DNA from 3 places in the Arthrobacter sp. D3-18 genome. Region 2 is predicted to be linked to each of the others. Evidence: riboswitches for the same ligand, from Rfam matches in the RefSeq annotation. Region 2 holds a riboswitch; each other region holds the start of a gene.
The links. Region 2 has a riboswitch for thiamine pyrophosphate ahead of thiD (bifunctional hydroxymethylpyrimidine kinase/phosphomethylpyrimidine kinase). Riboswitches for the same ligand answer to the same signal wherever they lie in the genome.

Region 1 (6,535 bases), 1.5 Mb from region 2:
CACGCAGAACCTCCTGCACGTGATGCTGTTGGTGGCTTTCGGCATCAAGGCAGCTGTCTTCCCCTTGTCCTTCTGGCTTCCGGACTCCTATCCGACTGCGCCCGCTCCAGTCACCGCCGTGTTCGCCGGGTTGTTGACCAAAGTGGGCGTCTACGCCATGGTCCGCACGGAAACACTCTTGTTCCCAGGGGACACCCTCAACGTCCCACTGATGGTGGTGGCGCTACTGACCATGATTGTCGGAATTCTGGGCGCCTTGGCCCAGAGCGACATCAAACGTCTCCTGTCCTTCACGCTGGTGAGCCACATCGGCTACATGGTGTTTGGCCTCGCCATGAGTTCCGTGGCCGGGCTGGGCGCTGCGGTCTTCTACGTTGCGCACCACATCACCGTGCAGACCAGCTTGTTCCTGGTCACAGGACTCATAGAGCGGCGTGGCGGCAGCTCCTCCATTGACCGTTTGGGCGGTCTTGCCAAGCTCTCGCCATTGCTTGCCCTACTGTTCTTTGTTCCGGCGATGAACCTTGCGGGCATTCCGCCGTTCTCCGGCTTCCTCGGAAAGCTTGGGCTGCTGCAGGCCGGCGTGGAGTTGGGGACGCCCCTGGCAATCGTGCTGGTGGTGGGCGGTGTTGTCACCAGCCTTCTGACGCTGCTGGCAATCGCCCGTGTCTGGAACAGGGCGTTCTGGCGCAAACCTGAGGATGCCGAGTATCCGGACCCTGTGCTGATGACCCCAGGAAATGTGGGTGTCCTGCCCCGCACCATGGTTGGCTCCACAGCTGGCCTGGTGGTGTTCGGGGTGGCACTCACTGTGTTCGCAGGGCCGCTCTTCCGCGTAGCTGATGGTTCCGCCGGCATCATGCTGGACCGCTCGGCGTACATCCACTCGGTCTTGGGAGATTCCGTTGAGGTGCCACCGCTGGCACAAACAGACGAACCGCAGCCGGTAAAAGCACCCTCAGGTGAGGCACAGTCGGGTGATGCCAAATGAGCCGCAAACCCATTTCCTTCCGCACGGAGTTGCCGCTCCTCATCTGGTTGGTCATCGTGTGGGGCGCGCTATGGCGGGACTTCAGCCCGGGCAACCTGCTGTTTGGTGCCCTGATCGCTGTGCTGGTGGCCAAACTGTTCTACCTCCCGCCCGTGGAGCTCAGTGGCAGGTTCAACATTCTGCGCGCTATCCCTTTCGCACTGATGTTCCTCGGCAAAGTGGTGGCAGCGAGCTTCCTGGTCCTGTATCTGGCAGTAGTGAAAGGACCCGCGGTGCGTAGCGCCGTCGTCGCCGTTCCCTTGCGGAGCCACTCAGACCTGATGGTGACAGCCACCGGACACGTCATTTCGTTGATCCCGGGCTCCTTGGTGGTGGAAGTGGATCGCTCAACGTCCACGCTGTATCTGCACGCCCTCAACATTTATGAGGAAGCGGACATCGACAAGATCCGCGAGGAAACCCGAGTCATTGAGGCGAGATTGATCCGCATCATGGGCACGCGCGAAGAGGTCGCAGCCCTCAATGCAGAACAGCGTCCGGGAATGGAAGGGGCAACGCTATGAAGGAGTTCGTTCTCGTGGCAACGGCTGTGATCCTAAGCCTAGCCGCGGCAGGAGCCATTGTCCGGATTGCGATTGGCCCGTCCCTGCTGGATAGGGTGCTCGCATCGGATGTGTTGCTGGCAATCCTGGGTGCCGCCCTGGCGATCGATATGGCCATGAACAAGCACCTGAACAACTTGATGTTGTTAGTGGCCCTCGCGGTGATCGGGTTCATTGGCTCGGTGACCGTGGCCCGGTTCGTGGCCGAGCGGAGGGAGCAGAGCAATGAATCCTGATGCCACGGGTATGGATGCCGTGATCGACGCTGTCACTGCGGTGTTCCTGGTGGTGGGCGCACTGATGTCCCTCGGCGCTGCTATCGGCTTGTTGAGATTTCCGGACCTCATGAGCCGCATGCACGCGGCCACCAAGCCGCAGGTTCTGGGATTGTTCCTCATGCTGGCTGCGATCGGCCTCCAGATGCGGACCTGGTGGGTATGGCCAGTTCTTTTGGTGGCGTGGATTTTCCAGCTCCTGACGGCCCCGGTATCCGCTCACATGGTGGGCCGCTCCGCCTACCGCACCAAGCACGGACACCGCGAAATGCTCACCAAGGATGAACTTGAAGCGGTGGTGCAGCGCGCAGCTGCGGGGCAAGAGCCCGAGAGCGAGCGCTAGCAGCAGCTGAAACAGCGAACGCCGGGGTACCCGTCATGGGTATCCCGGCGTTGTTTGTGGTGTCGGAGGCCTAGACGATGTCGTGTGTCTTGGCGAAGCGCGCAATGGCGCGCTGCGTACCCCTGCTCGCCAGCACTTGGATGAGCGTGCTGACAAAGGCTGAGATCAGCGCGAACGTCAGGGCCGAGCGCAGGCTCGATTCCATGTCGTCGTTGCCTAGGGGTGGCTTGTTGCCAGTGGCCTTTTCCCACCCTTTGTTGACGAGTTTGGTACCAACGAAGCCTGCTCCGAGGCTTACTCCGGCGCCGATCAGCTTGAAGAAGAGGTTCATGACCCCAGCCTAGCTGGCTCCGGCTCGTCTCAACCGTTAGCGGCGGTTTTCGCGCTCCTTGAGGAACGCCGCCATGGAACCGACAGGTGCCAGTACCGGAACAACATCGTGCTCGGCGGACCAAACAGCATCCACGGTGGCGAACCCGGCGATTTCTTTGAGCAGGTAATACGTGGGCGGCATCAGTTTCAGGGTGCCGGCAGCCTCCGCGGCAAGAATGTCCGCCACCCGCATCCATAGTGATTGCCAGGCCTCCGTTGTTTGGTGACGGGGTTCGGCGCCGGGGGAGGGCCTGGCCACGTAAAAGTAGGTGTCGAATCGCTTGGGCATATCTGTCGGCGTGATCCAGTTGGCCCATGGGCGGAGGTCCGTGGCCTCGATGCTGAGCCCGGCTTCCTCCCTGACTTCACGGATTGCGGCGGTAAGCACCGTTCCGGCGTTCCTGGTGGCTTCGCCCCGGGCCGTGGAGATGGAGCTGTGCTGCCAGTCAACGGCATGCCTTCGGAGGAGTTCCGCGGGGTAGTCCCACCCGGACTCGTCCGCGGCATCCACCCGGCCTCCAGGGAAGACCACCATGCCCGCAGCGAAGTCCATGGTGCTAACTCTGTGCTGGACGAAAGCTTCGAGCCCGCCCGGCGCGTCACGGAGCAGGATGACGCTCGCGGCGAGCCGGGGTTCGGGCACTGGAGTGTCGCTGGCAGGGTGATCCTGTGTGGGTAGGTCCGTCATGAATTGTGCCCCTTTGCCGCGGTCGAGTCTGCTGGTTCATTCTCTCAGGTCGGTTGTGAGGCCTGGTGTGCAGGGAATGGCGTGGGGGATGGGTGTAGAGCGGGCCTCGCAACGGGCCAGGTTTGGTTGTGGGGCCTGGTGTGCAGGGAAAGGTGTGGGGGATGGGTGTAGAGCGGGCCTCGCAACGCGCCCCCGGGAGCCCTGGAACGCACCACCACTGCCGATTGTGACCGCATGCCGGCAACAGACCAACACCCGCCACAGACTCAGGTGTAAACTGAACCAGCCCATCAGGGCAGATTTGATAACGACAGGGGAGCGCCGCCGTCGGACTCTGCAGAAATGCAGGAGACGCGAGGGCGCTGAGAGTGCGGACAGCCGCAGACCCTCGAACCTGATCCGGTTAGTACCGGCGCAAGGGAGTCGAGCTTCTCAGAGTGTCCGGATCCGGACGGCGCAGGCCAATCGGATTCCGGGGAGCACTTTCCCCTCCTGTAACCTCAGGAGGCAGAAAAATGACCACGGTAAACGTGAAGAAGACCAGTTATAACTGGCGTGTTGTAGACATTGTTGTGGCGGCCTTGATCGCCATCGCGGGCGGCGTGATCTTCTGGGCATGGTCCCAAGGCGCCGCACTGGTATCCATCCCCATGAACGCGACGTATCCGCCGCTCACCGGCCTGATTGCCGGCGGCTGGATGATCCCCGCGGTCCTGGGCATGCTCATAATCCGCAAGCCGGGTGCAGCCCTGTTCTGCGAAACTGTTGCCGCTACCGGTGAGCTCATCATGGGTTCGCAGTACGGCACCACCGTGCTCATCTCCGGCGTTCTGCAGGGCCTGGGCGCCGAACTCATTTTCGCCGCCTTCCGGTACAAGAAGTTCAACCTGCCCACCGCCCTCCTCGCCGGTGCGGGCGCGGGCCTCTTCTGCGGCCTGAACGACTCCTTCCTCCCGTGGGGTTGGAACATCGCCTATGAAGCCGTCGACAAGCTGGCCTACATCACCTTCACCACAATTTCAGGTGCAGTCATCGCGGGCGCGCTCTCCTGGGTGGCCACGCGCGGCCTGGCCAAGACCGGCGTGCTGAGCTCCTTCGCCTCGCGCAAGGCCGCTTCGGAGCCCGTCTTCAGCTGATGCCGGCCACGCATAGCGGCACGGTGAGGCCTGCCGCCATCTCAGCCGAGGGCTGGGGTTGGCGGCATGCCGGCCGGGCCCACCCTGCCATTCAGGGCCTCGACCTTCGGATCGAACCGGGGGAGCGAGTACTGCTGCTCGGACCTTCGGGTGCGGGCAAGTCCACGCTCTTGCATGCCCTAGCCGGGGTGTTGGGTGATGAGGAAGACGACTCGGATGAGACCGGCTCCCTGCTGATTGACGGCGTTGTACCCCGCGAGCAGCGGGGGCGCGCGGGACTGATGCAGCAGGACCCTGAGACGCAGGTGGTTTTGTCCAGGGTTGGCGACGACGTTGCCTTCGGCGCCGAGAACCTTGCCGTGCCCCGTGACGAGATTTGGTCCCGCGTCCATGAAGCGCTCGACGACGTCGGGTTGCGCACCGCTGCCGGCAGCGGCCTGGCGTTGGATCACCCGACGGCGGCGCTCTCCGGCGGCCAGAAGCAGCGCCTTGCGCTTGCGGGCATTTTGGCGATGCGGCCCGGGCTGATCCTGTTGGACGAACCAACGGCCAACCTGGATCCTGCAGGAGTGCTGGAGGTCCGTGATGCTGTAGCGCGATGCCTGGACAAGACCGGGGCAACGCTGGTCGTGGTGGAACACCGCGTGTCCGTGTGGAAAGACCTGGTGGACAGGATTGTGGTTCTGCAGCCGGGGTCGGCTGTAGGGTCCAGCACGGCCGCAGGATCAGGGCGGGCCACGGGCGGAGTCCTCTTGGACGGCCCCCCGGACCAGGTCCTTTCCGAGGCCCGCACCATGCTGATGTCGGCTGGCGTCTGGGTGCCGGGGTACGTCCCGGCAACCCGGCAGCGGCACAATGAACCCGACGCCGCGCAGCTTCTCCTCGCGGCCCAGGACCTTGCTGTTTCGCGTGAAAAGCAGCGGCGCAAAGGCTTCAAGACCATCCCGCCCATTCCGGTGCAAACGGGCATCAGTGCACAGGTCCGGGCAGGCCAAGCATTGACCATTACGGGGCCAAATGGTGCCGGCAAGTCCACGTTCGCTCTCACGTTGGCTGGCCTTTTGGCGCCAGTGGACGGCACAGTGAGTGCCGCCGTCGAGCTTTCCGAGGGTGCGGGAATTGACCCGTTCAAGTGGAAAGCAGACCAGCTGATTTCTCGGATTGGGACGGTGTTCCAGGAGCCGGAACACCAGTTTGTCACGGGCAAGGTCCTGGATGAGTTGATGTTCGGTCCGAAGCATCTGGGTCATGGTGAAGAGCGCGTGGACGAGTTGCTGGAGCGTTTACGGCTCACACATCTGGTAGACGCGAACCCCTACACGCTTTCCGGCGGTGAAAAGCGGCGCCTCTCGGTGGCCACGGTGCTGGCCGCGCACCCCAAAGTCCTGGTGCTCGATGAACCCACGTTCGGACAGGACGCGAATACCTGGGCCGAACTGGCGTCGTTCCTTTCCGAGTTGCTGGACGCAGGGACCGCGGTGGTCTCCGTGACTCACGATCAGGAATTCAGTGCAGTACTCGGCGGAACCGAGTTGCGGCTCGGCCCGATATCGCAGGGCAGAGCAACGCATCAGGAAGCGGGTGCAGCGTGAGGGACGCACTGAACATCCGCGGAAACCACGCCCTTCTGACTCGGGCCAACCCCTTGGCTAAGTTCATGTCGGTCTTCCTGATCTCCCTGGTGCTGGCCTTGTCCATCGACTGGGTCTCTGCGTCCACCGCGCTCCTTGCGGAACTGGCTCTCTTCCCGCTTGCAGGCCTCACTATCAGGCTTCTGTGGCAGCGAGCCTGGCCCCTGATCATTGCGGCCGCGATCGGCGGCTGGAGCACCGCAATAGTGGCGGCGGACAGCGGCGCTGTACTGCTCGACGTCGGACTCTGGTCCATCAGCGAGGGTTCCCTGGAGCTGGGGCTGGGTTTCATGTTGCGCGGTTTGGCGATCGCGTTGCCGGCCATCCTGCTGATGACCTGCACTGATCCCACTGACCTGGCCGATGCCTTGGCTCAGAAGGCCAAGCTGCCGCACCGCTTTGTCCTTGGATCTTTGGCGGCGATGAGGCTTGTGGGGCTCATGGCGGAGGAATGGCAAACCATAGGGATGGCCCGCCGCGCCCGTGGAGTCGGTTCC
Region 2 (6,535 bases):
TCCAGAACGTGCTGCCTTCCATGGAAGCTGCGTTCGTGGACATCGGACGGGGCCGCAACGCCGTCCTGTACGCCGGAGAAGTCAACTGGGACGCAGTGAACCTTGAAGGCCAGCCGCGCCGGATCGAGAACGCCCTGAAGTCCGGCGACTCCGTCCTGGTCCAGGTCACCAAGGACCCCGTTGGACACAAGGGTGCCCGCCTCACCAGCCAGATCTCCCTGCCGGGCCGCTACTTGGTGTACGTACCCGGTGGTTCCATGACCGGCATCTCACGCAAGCTGCCCGACGTCGAGCGCAATCGCCTCAAGCGAATCCTGAAGGACCGCTTGCCGGAAAACGCCGGTGTCATTGTTCGCACAGCTGCTGAGGGTGCGTCGGAGGAAGAGCTCACCCACGACATCAACCGTCTGCGCGCGCAGTGGGAAGGCATCGAAGGACAGGCCTCGTCCACCAAGGTCCTGGCTCCCGAACTGCTCTACGGCGAACCTGACCTCACCATCAAGGTGGTCCGTGACGTCTTCAACGAGGACTTCTCCAAGCTGATCGTCTCCGGTGACGACGCCTGGGACACCATCGAAGCCTATGTGACGTACGTTGCCCCCGATCTGGTGGGACGCCTCGAAAAGTGGACCAAGGACCAGGACATCTTCGCCGCGTGGCGCATCGACGAGCAGATCCACAAGGCCTTGGAGCGGAAGGTCTTCCTGCCGTCCGGCGGTTCGTTGGTCATCGACCGTACCGAGGCCATGACCGTGGTGGACGTCAACACCGGTAAGTTCACCGGCAGTGGCGGAAACCTCGAAGAAACGGTCACCAAGAACAACCTTGAAGCGGCCGAGGAAGTTGTTCGCCAGCTCCGTCTGCGTGATATCGGCGGCATTATCGTCATCGACTTCATTGACATGGTCCTTGAATCCAACCGCGACCTCGTCCTCCGACGCATGGTCGAGTGCCTCGGCCGGGACCGCACCAAGCACCAGGTGGCTGAAGTGACATCGCTGGGCTTGGTCCAGATGACGCGCAAGCGCATGGGAACCGGCCTCCTTGAGGTCTTCGGTGAGCAGTGCGAGCATTGCGCTGGCCGGGGTGTCGTCACTCACGATGAGCCCGTTGAGCACCGTCGCGCCAACGTGGTGGCTGCTGAACATCACCGCCCACACACCGAACCGCAACAGCCTGCTGCACGGACGGAACGCAAGCGCCGCCGCGGCAAGGGCGGGGGACCGGTCATTGCTGAAGCCCCCGCGCAGGTCCACACGACGACGTCCGCCCCGGTCGCAGCATCCACAACGGCTGAACCGCAGGATCCTGCCCGGATAGCCAAGGCCGAGGCGACCAGGGCCGCCCTGGCAACGATTGCCGCCGCGGCGCACGCCGCCCACCTGCACGACGACGAAGTTCACCGTGCGGAGGAAGAAGCGCGGGCGGCAGGCCGGCACGAGCCAGACGCAAGCACTGCATCCGGCACCGCCGCCAGCGGTGACGCAGGGGCTTCAGCCCGCGATGCAGCGAGCCGGGAAGCAGCAGTCCAGGAAGCAAGGTCCACGCCGGTCTTGCGCTTCGGCGGGGAAGAAGTTGCCTTGCCGTTCGTTGAGCACCACGAGGAACCGCAGTCAGCCACGCCTGCCATGAGCCTGGATCTGTTGGCCGAAGCGTTCTCGCACCTCGGCGCGGCTCCGGCACCCGAGGAAGAAGCCGAGCCAGTTTCAGCCCCGAAGGCTGCTGAGACCCTGAAGGCCTCCGCTCCGGCACGGACTGCTGACGAAGATCCCGAGGCTGCTTCAGCCCCGCGTGGTCGTCGTGGTCGCCGTAACCGGAGTGCCAGCAGGGCTCAGGGCGCGGCCAATGAAACCAGCGTTGAGCACCATGAGGCGACAGCGTCGGCCACCCGGGGTTCAGCCCATGAGGCCAAGGCGCCTATGGAACCGACCAAGAAGGCGCCACAGGATGAGCCCATCATCCTCGGCGTTGGAGTTCCTGCTTCCGAGCTCTAGTCACGGGGAACACGTTGTAAAGGACCCCGCACTATCTGCCAAACGGCAGGTAGTGCGGGGTCCTTTTGCGTCCGCTCTGCAAGACACGAATAGGCTGCGCTCAGAGTCACATCCGGGCTCCGGCGTGGCCCGGTTGCCGCGCCTCGTTGCTTCCCGGCTACGCTTGGGGACTGACACGGGGTGCCGGGCGTTGGGCCAGGCTGAGATCCAAACCCGTTGAACCTGTCCGGTTAGCACCGGCGAAGGGATGTCTTCATGACTGCATCATCATATTCATCGGTGTACCCCCTCGACGCTCCGGCTTCGGGCCGTCCAACCCCACGCGTCCTGAGCATTGCCGGCTCGGACCCTTCAGGCGGTGCGGGAATCCAGGCGGACTTGAAGAGCATCGCCGCGTTCGGCGGGTATGGCATGGCTGCCATTACGGCGCTCACCGCGCAAAACACCAGGGGGGTCAGTGCCGTCCACGTCCCTCCCGCGCACTTCCTGCGTCAGCAACTGGACGCCATCAGTAGTGACATCACTATTGACGCCGTCAAGATCGGAATGCTTGGGGACGCAGCCGTCATTGACGAGGTCCGGGGCTGGCTCGAAGAGGTGCGTCCCGCCGTCGTGGTCCTTGATCCGGTGATGGTGGCCACCAGTGGTGACCGGCTGCTGCGGGAGTCAGCAGAGAAGGCCTTGCGTTCGCTGCTCCCTTTGGCAGATCTCATGACGCCGAACCTTCCAGAACTGGCCATGTTGCTGGGGGAGTCGGAGGCAACAGACTGGGCTTCGGCGCTGGACCAGGGCAAGCGGCTGGCAGCGGAGTACGGGAACACTGTCCTGGTCAAGGGCGGCCACCTGCCAGGGCCGGAGTGCCCCGATGCGCTGGTGAATACCAGCGGGCTGCTGTCCCAGGACGTGATCGAACTGGCAGGTCCCCGGGTTGCAACGCGGAACAGCCACGGTACCGGGTGCTCGCTGTCGTCCGCGTTGGCCACAGTCCAGGCACGATCCGGTGACTGGGAAGTATCGCTCCGGGAGGTCAAGCCGTGGTTGCTGGAAGCATTGAAAGCCTCTCAAGTCCTCCACGTGGGCCAAGGGAACGGGCCCGTGAACCACTTCCACCACTTCCAGCAGGCACCCAAGCCGGGCGCTTTCGCTGCGGCGATGTGGAAGGAAGCCGTCCCCGAACTCGAAGCGATTTACGGACTCCCGTTTATTCAAGGACTTCAATCCGGCGAGCTGCTGGAAAGTGACTTCAATTACTATCTTGCCCAGGACGCTATCTATCTCAACGGGTATTCGAGGGTCCTGGCACGTGCGGGCGCCTTGGCCCCCACGGAGGAGGAACAACTGTTCTGGGCAAAGGCATCACAGCAGTGCCTGGAGGTTGAATCCGAGTTGCATAGGAACTGGTTGAGCACGAGGGAGGCCTCCACGGCAACCGGACCGGTCACCAAGTCCTACGTGGACCATTTACTGGCAACATCCGCCGCCGGCAGCTACGCCGTGGTGCTGGCGGCGATCCTGCCCTGTTACTGGTTGTACGCGGAGGTGGGTCTGCGGCTTCATGCGGCATACGTAGACGCCGGCGCGCCTGCGAACCACGCATATGCGGACTGGTTGAAGACCTACGCTGACGAGGATTTCGCTGCGGCAACACGGAAAGCGATCAACTTCACGGATGCTGCGTCCGTCGCGGCTTCCAGCACGGAGCGGGCTGCCATGATGGATGCTTTCATTCAGTCCTGCCGCTACGAAACGGCGTTCTTCGATGCTCCGAGGCTGTTTGCCTAGGCTTCGTTCACGCGTGTTCAGTAGCTTTTCACGCAGCCGTTTGCGGCGACACGTCCGCGCGTCGCTGGCCGGATCGCGTTAATCTCGCCCAAACCCTGTAGGCTGTATGGGCACGGTGCCGGGAGAGTCCGTTACAACTGGTGATGCAAGTCACGAGGTAGCCTCCGGACCCGGCCTCATTTGCAGCTGAAGGTCAAACTAGCGTAATCTTGATCTTCGGTGCTTACGCCAACACTTGGGTTATGCCCCTTGGAATTGTTCATGGGATGACTCGCGGACTTCGATCAGAAGTCCACGGCGTTGAGGCACAGCGCGAACCAGGGCTGTTTCCGGTTCAAGGTTCCGCACGCAAATTTTGTAATAAACGTCGAGAGAAGTGAGTACCCAAGTGGTGTACGCGATTGTCCGCGCAGGCGGCCGCCAAGAAAAAGTTTCCGTTGGAGACTACGTAACGCTGAACCGCGTCCCCGGTGGAGCCGGTAGCACGCTTGAGCTGCCCGCATTGCTCCTGGTTGACGGCGAGAAGGTCACCTCCGCAGCTGCGGAACTGGCCAACGTCAAGGTCACGGCTGAGATCCTCGAGGACCTCCGTGGTCCGAAGATCGTCATCCAGAAGTTCAAGAACAAGACCGGCTACCGGAAGCGTCAGGGTCACCGTCAGGAACTGACCAAGATCAAGATCACCAGCATCGCGTAACTTTCGTTACCCGCTGTTCAGGTTTTTCAGTTTCCCCAGAAATTTAGAGGCAGGCATTTCACATGGCACACAAAAAAGGCGCGAGTTCCACTCGCAACGGTCGTGACTCCAACGCTCAGTACCTGGGCGTCAAGCGTTTCGGTGGTCAGGTAGTTTCCGCTGGCGAGATCATCGTTCGCCAGCGTGGAACCCACTTCCACCCCGGTGCAGGCGTCGGTCGCGGTGGCGACGACACCCTGTTCGCACTGCAGGCCGGTGCGGTTGAGTTTGGTACTCGCCGCGGCCGTCGCGTAGTGAACATTGTTGCTGCTGCAGCTGCAGAGTAACAACAAGTTCTGAACCGGTGGAGCGGGCCAAACGGCCCGCTCCACCGTTCTTTTAACCGCATTACAATCGACTAGGGCGCTTTAGCGCACTGATTTTTGCAACAACGCTGGAAACAGCAACAAACGCTGTAAGACAGCAACTGAGGAGATTCACGTGGCGAGCTTTGTAGACCGGGTAGTCCTGCACGTATCCGGCGGAACCGGCGGCCACGGCTGTGTCTCTGTCAAGCGGGAAAAGTTCAAGCCGCTCGGTGGCCCCGACGGTGGCAATGGCGGCAACGGTGGCGATGTCATCCTGCGCGTATCTGCCCAGACCACAACCCTGCTTGATTACCACCACGCTCCCCACCGCCACGCCACCAACGGTGGCCCCGGCATGGGTGACTGGCGTGGTGGCAAGAACGGTGAAACCCTGATTCTTCCCGTGCCCGATGGCACCGTGGTCAAGACCAAGGACGGCGAAGTCCTGGCCGACCTCGTTGGCGAGGGTACTGAGTACATTGCAGCTGCCGGCGGACAGGGCGGCCTCGGCAACGCATCCCTTTCATCGCAGAAGCGTCGGGCTCCGGGATTTGCCCTGCTTGGTATCGAAGGTGAATCCAGCGACATCGTCCTGGAACTGAAGTCCATCGCAGATATCGCCCTGGTTGGTTTCCCTTCTGCCGGTAAGTCGAGCCTGATTGCAGCCATGTCTGCTGCCCGGCCCAAGATTGCCGATTACCCTTTTACTACCCTCATTCCCAACCTCGGTGTGGTGCAGGCCGGCGATGTCCGATTCACTATCGCCGATGTTCCCGGCCTGATCGAGGGCGCCAGCGAAGGCAAGGGCCTGGGCCACAACTTCCTGCGTCACGTAGAGCGTTGTGCCGCACTGGTTCACGTCCTCGATTGTGGAACCCTGGAATCTGACCGCGACCCTCTTTCCGACCTCGCCATCATCGAGGCTGAACTGGAGAAGTACGCAGTAGACATGAGCTACGCCGGTGTTGACGGCGAAGTTGTGCCCCTGAATGAGCGTCCCAAGCTGGTAGTCCTCAATAAAGTGGATCTTCCGGACGGCAAGGACATGGCCGAGTTCGTCCGTCCGGATCTCGAAGCCCGCGGCTACCGCGTCTTCGAAGTGTCGGCAACCAGCCACGAGGGTTTGCGTCAGCTCGGCTTTGCCATGGCTGAGATTGTCCAGGCAGCACGTGATGCCGTCCAGAGCGCGCCTCCCAAGGTTGCTGCTCCCGTCCTCCGTCCGCGTGCCGTCAACGAGTCCGGCTTCAAGATCCGCCGCGAGGAGAAAAACCTCGAGCCGCTGTTCCGCGTCCTGGGCGAAAAGCCCGTGCGCTGGGTCAAGCAAACTGACTTCACCAACGAGGAAGCCATTGGCTACCTCGCCGACCGCCTTGCCAAGCTTGGTGTTGAAACCGAGCTCTTCAAGGTCGGCGCCAAGCCCGGCGACACCGTGGTCATCGGTGAAGACGATGGCGTGGTGTTCGATTGGGAGCCCACCATGATGGCGGGCGCCGAGCTCTTGGCGACGCCCCGCGGTACCGATATCCGCGTCGCGGACATCGGCGACCGTCCCACGCGTTCACAAAAGCGCGACGAGCAGATCGAGCGCCGCGAAGCGAAGGCCGCCGCGAGGGCGGAGCTTGAAGCTGAACGCAAGGCTGGCATCTGGACTGAATCAGTCAGTGGTCGCCGTGCCCAGGCAGTGAAGGAAAGCCACCTGGACTCCGGTGATGATA
Region 3 (6,535 bases), 480 kb from region 2:
GTCGTCATCCACAATGCCAAGGGTGCCCACGCCCGCGGCGGCCAGGTACAGCAGTGCCGGGGACCCGAGGCCTCCGGCGCCGATGACGAGGACTTTGGCATTCTTGAGCCTGCGTTGGCCCAGGGCGCCAATTTCAGGAATGATGAGGTGCCGGGAGTACCGCTCCACCTCCGCCGGAGTGAGTTGGGCGGCCGGTTCAACGAGGGGCGGCAGGACAGCGGGCGCAGCAGTGTGGGCAGCAACAATTGAGGCCATACCCCAATGTATGCCTGCAGATGCCGCCCGGTCATATTACCCCCCGGTAGAGTAGTCATAACTGCAAAGGAAAGGCGGCAGACTGTGGCTGACGGCACACGGGCAAACGATGGAGCACCGGCCAAGCTGGAACGGGCAGGTACAACGCGTTCACCAAGGTTGCCGCGCGACGAGCGCCGCGCACAGTTGCTGAACGCGGCATTGGAAGTTTTCGTCTCCAACGGCTTCCACGGGGCGGCCATGGACGAAATCGCGGAAGCCGCACATGTGAGCAAACCAGTGCTTTACCAGCACTTCCCGTCCAAGCGCGAGCTTTATATGGCTCTCTTGGACAGCCATTTGGCTACCTTGACGCAGCTGATGCTCGACGCCTTGAACTCCACCACTGACAACAAGGAACGCGTCAAGGCCGTCATGCGCGCCTACTACAGGTTCATCGCCGACGACGACCAAGCCCACCGCCTGGTCTTTGAATCGGACCTCATTAACGACCCCGACGTCAGTTCTCGTTTGGAGACTTTCAACAAAACGTTTGCGGACGCCGTGGCCCACGTCATTGCCGAGGACACCAAGCTGCCCCCTCTTGAAGCGCAGCTCCTTGGGCGTGGTTTGGCCGGAATGGCGCAGGTCAGCGCCCGGTATTGGCTTGAGACGGATGGAAACCTGGACCTCGATGTGGCCAGCGATCTGATCTATCGTTTAGCTTGGCGCGGAATCAGTCGATTCCCCAAAGAGTCCTAGGCTACAAATAGAGGACTGACTTAACCCTTGATTGGCTTGGAGGCCTTGCTGTGGAAGTAAAGATCGGCATTCAGAACGTTGGCCGTGAGATCGTGCTCGAATCCGCTTTGGATGCCGACGCGGTCGCCAAGATCGTGGCCGAGGCCGTGACCAAGGGCTCCGAACTTCGCCTGACGGACGAGAAGGGCCGCCAGATCATCGTTCCGGGCAATGTCCTGGGCTACGTGGAGATCGGCGCCGAGGAAGTTCGCCGCGTAGGCTTCGGCGCCCTCTAGCCCTATCCCCACGTCTCGTCGTCCGCTAAGGAGTTTTCATGCTTTCTCTCGTCGTGGTGGTTCTGGCCACCATTGCCACAGGTTTCATCGTGTGGGCCAACGACAAGCGGCACGGCAAATACGGGATCGCTCTGCCGGCCGGCGTCTCAGCAGCTGTCGGCACGCTGAGCTGGATCGCTTTCATCAGCGCCGGATTGGGATACCAGCCCGGCGCAACATGGATTCCGTGGGTCCTGCCAATTGTGCTCGGGACCGCCGCGGCGGTTGCCGTGGTGCTCTTCTTGGGCCGGACGCGAACGAAGCACGACACCGCGGCGCTCACCAAGGCGCTGCGGCTTTAAGGCCTTAAGCTCGCGAGATGGCAGTTAACACCAATGGCCGAGCTTGGTATTGGTGTTAAGTGCCATCTCGGCGCTTCAGGTTGCCGGGTACCGTTCAGGCTGCGCGGCTGCACCTATCCTTGCGGCCGCTTCGCTCACAGCGGTGGCAGCGGCAACGTCACGTTTGGTCACCTGGCCGCCCGCATCGTGGGATACATAGCGGAGAAAAACCCTGTTGTAGCGCCACTCCAGATCCGGATGATGATTTTGATCCTCCGCGATCCCTCCAACCGCGGCGATGAGCGCAAGCGCGTCCGCCGCCGTCGAGGTTTTATAAACAGTCACCAGGCCACCTTGGTACTTCCAGTCCGGAAGGTTCCCGAGGGCATCGTTGATGGCTGCTTCAGTCAGTTGGTCTTCCGTGCCTGCCATGACTGCTCCTTCATCAGAGGAACTCTGCCCGGCCCTCCATCGCCGAGGATGCGAGCGCGTGCTCCCGTCGAGGAATCCGGCCCGCCTGCTTGGCCAGCCTACCGGCGATCACGGCGTGTTTGAAGGCCTCGCCCATCTGAACGGGGTTCTGCGCCCGCGTTACAGCGGTGGCAAGCAGGACGGCATCACAGCCCAGTTCCATGGCGAGGGCAGCATCAGAGGCCGTGCCGATCCCCGCATCGAGGACCACGGGCACGGAGGCCCGGGACACAATGAGTTCAATGTTGTGCGGGTTGAGAATGCCAAGGCCGGTCCCAATGGGCGATCCCAAGGGCATGACGGCTATTGCACCCAGATTCTCGAGCCTGAGCGCCAGCACGGGATCGTCATTGGTGTAGGCGAATACCTTGAAGCCGCGGTTTACGAGTTGCTCCGTTGCATCCACCAGTTCCACGGCGTCGGGAAGGAGTGTGTGTTCGTCCGCGATGACTTCCAGCTTCACCCAATCGGTCTCAAGTGCTTCCCGAGCCAGCTCGGCAGTCATCACGGCATCCTTGGCCGTGAAACAACCAGCAGTATTGGGCAGCACGCGGATGTCATGGTCCACCAGCAGTTGGAACAGCGAGCCGGTTTCGGCGGGCGAATAGCGGCGCATGGCCACTGTGGTGAGCTCGGTCCCCGAAGCGAGGAGTGCTGATCCCAAGCCATCGAGGCTCGGCGCGCCTCCGGTCCCCATGATGAGGCGGGAACCGAATTCGACGCCGTCGATCACCAGAGCGTCGGTGCGGACGTCAACGTTTGCTGTTGTCATGATTAGCCTCCCTGGACTGCTGTTACGAGTTCGAGTTCGTCTCCGTCGGCGAGCGCTGTCACGGCCCATTGGCTGCGCGGCACCACCTCGGAATTGCGTGCGACGGCGACTCCCAGCTTGCCGCCGTCGGCCGCTTGTCCGCGGGGGTCCAAGGCGCGACCGGTGACGGCGGTGACGAGGGTACTGACGGATGCGTCGTCAGAGACTGCGTGGTCGGTTCCGTTCACTTTGATGTTCATGCTGTTTCCTCGGTGGTGGTTCGTACTGCTGGCGTGAGTGCTCGGGCAACAGGGGCGTTGCTCGCGAAACGATGGGGCCTAAAGGGGACCCATCGGGGGTCCGCTGAGCCACTAACAATGAGTTCTCCGACGATCTTGGCGGCCACGGGAGTCAGGAGGACTCCGTGGCGGAAGAATCCCGTGGCGATCACCAGGCCCTCGATGTCACCGTTGGAAGCACCGATGTCACCGTTGGAAGCACCGACCCGTCCGAGCAGCGGGGCGTTGTCCGGTGTTCCGGGGCGGGCGCGGGCTGTTGTTTCAAGGAGTTCCAGCTCAGCCACTGCGGGGACCAGTACTTGGGCGTCCCTCAGCAATTGGTAAACGCCACCCGCCGAGACCGCATTGAAAGGCGCTGACAACCCGTCTTCGCGTTGCGTCGCTCCTATCACCACAGTTCCGTCGTCCCGGGGCACGATGTAGACAGGCACTCCACGAACCATTCCGCGAATCGTTGATGTGACCAAGGGCCGCAGGTGATCGGGAACGCGAAGGCGGAGGATGTCCCCATAGACCGGCCTTACCGGAAGGCTCAGACCATCAGGGAGACCGGACAATTGGGACGCCCCAAGCCCGTTGGCCACCACGGTCTCTCCGGCGAGGACAGAGACTCCTGACTCAAGCTCCGCTCCTGCGACCCGCCCGCCTTCCCACAGCAAACCGCGAGCTTGGGAAGCAATTGCGAATCCGTCATCGGCTCCCGACACCCAGGAACTGTCACTTGGCGAATGGTCTGCCAGTCTTGCCAAGAGGCATGCCGCCAGTTTTCTCGGATCGACTTGGTGGTCGGCAGGAATATCGAAAGCGCAGGAGATCTGCGGGCTGAGGAGCGGCTCCCGTTGCCTCGCGTCCCGCAGAGCGAGAGGTTCGACTCCTAAGCCAGCCGCAATCTGGACCGACCTTAGGTCCGCGAGCGCCCGGCGGTCGGCTGCATCGGCACCCACGGCGAGGGTCGGCGTCGTGCGGTATCCGCTGTCCTCTGCGCCTTGATGCAGGCCGTCCACGAAGGAGGGCCACAGCCGGGAAGACTCAAGCATTAAGTCAAGAAGGTCTTCTTCCTGGTAATGGAGTTCACTGACCGGTGCAAGCATGCCGGCCGCTGCGAAGGAGGCACCGGAAGCTGGTGCGGGGTCGATCAGCGCAACTGAACGGCCCAATCGCCGGGCCTCGTGAGCGATGCCGAGGCCGATGACGCCGCCACCAATGACGGCAACGTCTGCATGAAGAGGGGTATGGCGGGGATCTGCCATTCGTTTCCTTCCCTACGCCGGTACTAGCCGGATCAGGTCAAGCGGTCGGCGCTGAAGCCCTCTCAGCCGGACAGTCATATGACGAATGTCGCGGCTCCCGCAGTACGTGCCCAGTTTAGAGGAACTACTCTGGTTCCCATGACTCAGCCTGACGCTCTTGCCTCCGCCCGCCTCTACCTGTGCACAGATGCCCGTAAGCAGCAGGGCGATTTTGAGGACTTTGTAGACGCCGCTTTCGAGGGCGGTGTGGACATCATCCAACTCCGCGACAAGACTCTGGAAGCTGCCGAAGAACTGGAGATGTTGGCCGTCCTGCGGAGCGTCGCACAACGGCACGGACGTCTTTGGGCTGTCAACGACCGGGCCGATGTTGCCAGTATTTCCGGGGCTCCCGTGTTCCACATCGGGCAAAAGGACCTGCCACTGACGGCCGCCCGGACCCTGCTGCCGAATGTCACCGGCATCGGCCTCTCCACCCACACAACGGAACAAATCGATGCAGCTGTAGCCACCGCCCAAGGGCCCTTGGGACTGGATTATTTTTGCGTGGGCCCAGTGTGGGCAACACCCACCAAACCCGGCCGCGCTGCAGTCGGTTTGGACCTGGTCACATATGCCGCAGAAGCGGTCAACCGTTCAGGCGACGGGGCGACCATCCCTTGGTTCGCCATCGGCGGCATCGATCTCAGTAACGTTGAACAGGTTGTGAAAGCGGGCGCCAGCCGTATCGTGGTGGTCCGTGCCATCACAGCGGCAACGGACCCGACGGCGGCAGCCAAGTCGCTGCTGGAAGCTTTGGATACCGTCTAGGGAAGTCGGAGTTCCGCGCGATCCGCGGGCTAAGCGGTCAGGCCGAGGCCAGTCATCCGGCGGGCGTGCTTATCGGCGAGCTCAGTCGTCAGCTTTTTCACCGCGGCACGCGCGTCCCCGCCGCTCTTCAGCATTGGCCCCAGCAGGGGATGTTCCATGCCGACGCGCTGCGCTTGCGTCAACGCTTCCCCCACCAAGCGGCGGCCCCACAGCGCCAATCGCGAAGCGAGGCGCGGGTCATCTGCCAAGGCCCGCCTGAGCAGGACGCGAAGGACTTCCGTGGCCTGATCGGGGGAAGCAACGCGCTCAACGAAATGCTGCGTTGTTGGGTCGAGGAACATCGAGACAGCCCTATAGAAATCTGATGACACAGTATCGATGACGTAGGCCTTCATTACGGATTCGAACCAGTCCCCCGGCTTGGTGCGCTCGTGGAAGTGATCGAAGGAGCGCTGAAACGGCAGCATGGCCTGTTCCGGATCCAGGCCCATCTCCGACAGGCGGTCGTTGAGGAGGGCAAAGTTTCCGTAGGCCCCGACTGAGATTTTCGCGAGCACGGACCTGTCGTGAAGCGTGGGTGCATAGCGGGAATCCAAGGAGAGCCGCCCGAAGGCGGACAGTTCGCCATACGCCATGGCTCCAAGCAACTCCGCTGAGAGTTGCCCGGCATACGCTGCGGCGCCCTGGGAAGTGCCCATGATCCAAGACTATCGGCCCATTTCGGGCTAACCTGATTTTCGTGTCACATCATCGGATTGCGCCCAACGTCGACGACTCGTCGGACCAGCTCGCCGCGGCCCTTGCCGCCCTGAGGACGGAGTTGGAACTCCCTGGCGAATACCCGGCAGAAGCTGTGGAAGAGGCGAGGGAAGCGGTGGAGGCCCTTGAGTTGCCGGCCCAGGACCTGCGGGACATTCCTTTTGTGACCATTGACCCCGCGACGTCCACCGACCTGGACCAGGCTCTGTTCATTGAACGGGCCGGTGACGGATACAAGGTCCTCTATGCCATCGCCGATGTGCCGTCCTTTGTGGCTCCAGGCGGCGCACTTGATGCCGAAACGCGTCAACGCGGGCAAACGTTCTACGCTCCTGACGGCCGGATCCCACTGCACCCGGAGGTCATCAGTGAGAACGCGGGAAGCCTGCTGGCCGAGCAGGACTGCAGTGCTTTCGTCTGGGATTTTGACCTGGACGCGGAAGCTGAAGTTTTGGCCGTCACCGTTGCCCGTGGGACGGTGCGCAGCAGGGCCAAACTGAGCTACAAGGGCGCCCAACAGCAGATCGACGACGGTACCGCCCCGCGCGTTCTTCAACTCCTCAAAGAAGTGGGATTGAAGCGCGTCGAACTGGAACGGCAGCGG

Region 1: linked by a shared signal. The riboswitch ahead of M1D89_RS04550 (ECF transporter S component) and the one ahead of thiD (bifunctional hydroxymethylpyrimidine kinase/phosphomethylpyrimidine kinase) in region 2 are both predicted to bind thiamine pyrophosphate.
Region 3: linked by a shared signal. The riboswitch ahead of thiO (glycine oxidase ThiO) and the one ahead of thiD (bifunctional hydroxymethylpyrimidine kinase/phosphomethylpyrimidine kinase) in region 2 are both predicted to bind thiamine pyrophosphate.

What each region holds. Positions count from the first base shown of each region.
Region 1 is NZ_CP096440.1:530,121-536,655, forward strand. It holds gene M1D89_RS04520 (Na+/H+ antiporter subunit D) at 1-991, shown strand, start outside; gene M1D89_RS04525 (Na+/H+ antiporter subunit E) at 988-1,554, shown strand; gene M1D89_RS04530 (MrpF/PhaF family protein) at 1,551-1,829, shown strand; gene mnhG (monovalent cation/H(+) antiporter subunit G) at 1,819-2,211, shown strand; gene M1D89_RS04540 (DUF4235 domain-containing protein) at 2,282-2,542, opposite strand; gene M1D89_RS04545 (NUDIX hydrolase) at 2,579-3,271, opposite strand; TPP riboswitch at 3,574-3,710, shown strand; gene M1D89_RS04550 (ECF transporter S component) at 3,787-4,407, shown strand; gene M1D89_RS04555 (ABC transporter ATP-binding protein) at 4,407-5,999, shown strand; gene M1D89_RS04560 (energy-coupling factor transporter transmembrane component T family protein) at 5,996-6,535, shown strand, end outside.
Region 2 is NZ_CP096440.1:2,049,086-2,055,620, forward strand. It holds gene M1D89_RS11670 (Rne/Rng family ribonuclease) at 1-1,994, shown strand, start outside; TPP riboswitch at 2,161-2,259, shown strand; gene thiD (bifunctional hydroxymethylpyrimidine kinase/phosphomethylpyrimidine kinase) at 2,250-3,776, shown strand; gene rplU (50S ribosomal protein L21) at 4,165-4,473, shown strand; gene rpmA (50S ribosomal protein L27) at 4,536-4,799, shown strand; gene obgE (GTPase ObgE) at 4,954-6,535, shown strand, end outside; gene proB (glutamate 5-kinase) at 6,530-6,535, shown strand, end outside.
Region 3 is NZ_CP096440.1:1,568,507-1,575,041, reverse strand. It holds gene moeB (molybdopterin-synthase adenylyltransferase MoeB) at 1-255, opposite strand, end outside; gene M1D89_RS09410 (TetR/AcrR family transcriptional regulator) at 262-996, shown strand; gene M1D89_RS09405 (DUF3107 domain-containing protein) at 1,047-1,271, shown strand; gene M1D89_RS09400 (hypothetical protein) at 1,310-1,612, shown strand; gene M1D89_RS09395 (4a-hydroxytetrahydrobiopterin dehydratase) at 1,688-2,023, opposite strand; gene M1D89_RS09390 (thiazole synthase) at 2,037-2,834, opposite strand; gene thiS (sulfur carrier protein ThiS) at 2,837-3,073, opposite strand; gene thiO (glycine oxidase ThiO) at 3,070-4,362, opposite strand; TPP riboswitch at 4,355-4,473, opposite strand; gene thiE (thiamine phosphate synthase) at 4,501-5,172, shown strand; gene M1D89_RS09370 (ferritin-like fold-containing protein) at 5,202-5,870, opposite strand; gene M1D89_RS09365 (RNB domain-containing ribonuclease) at 5,912-6,535, shown strand, end outside.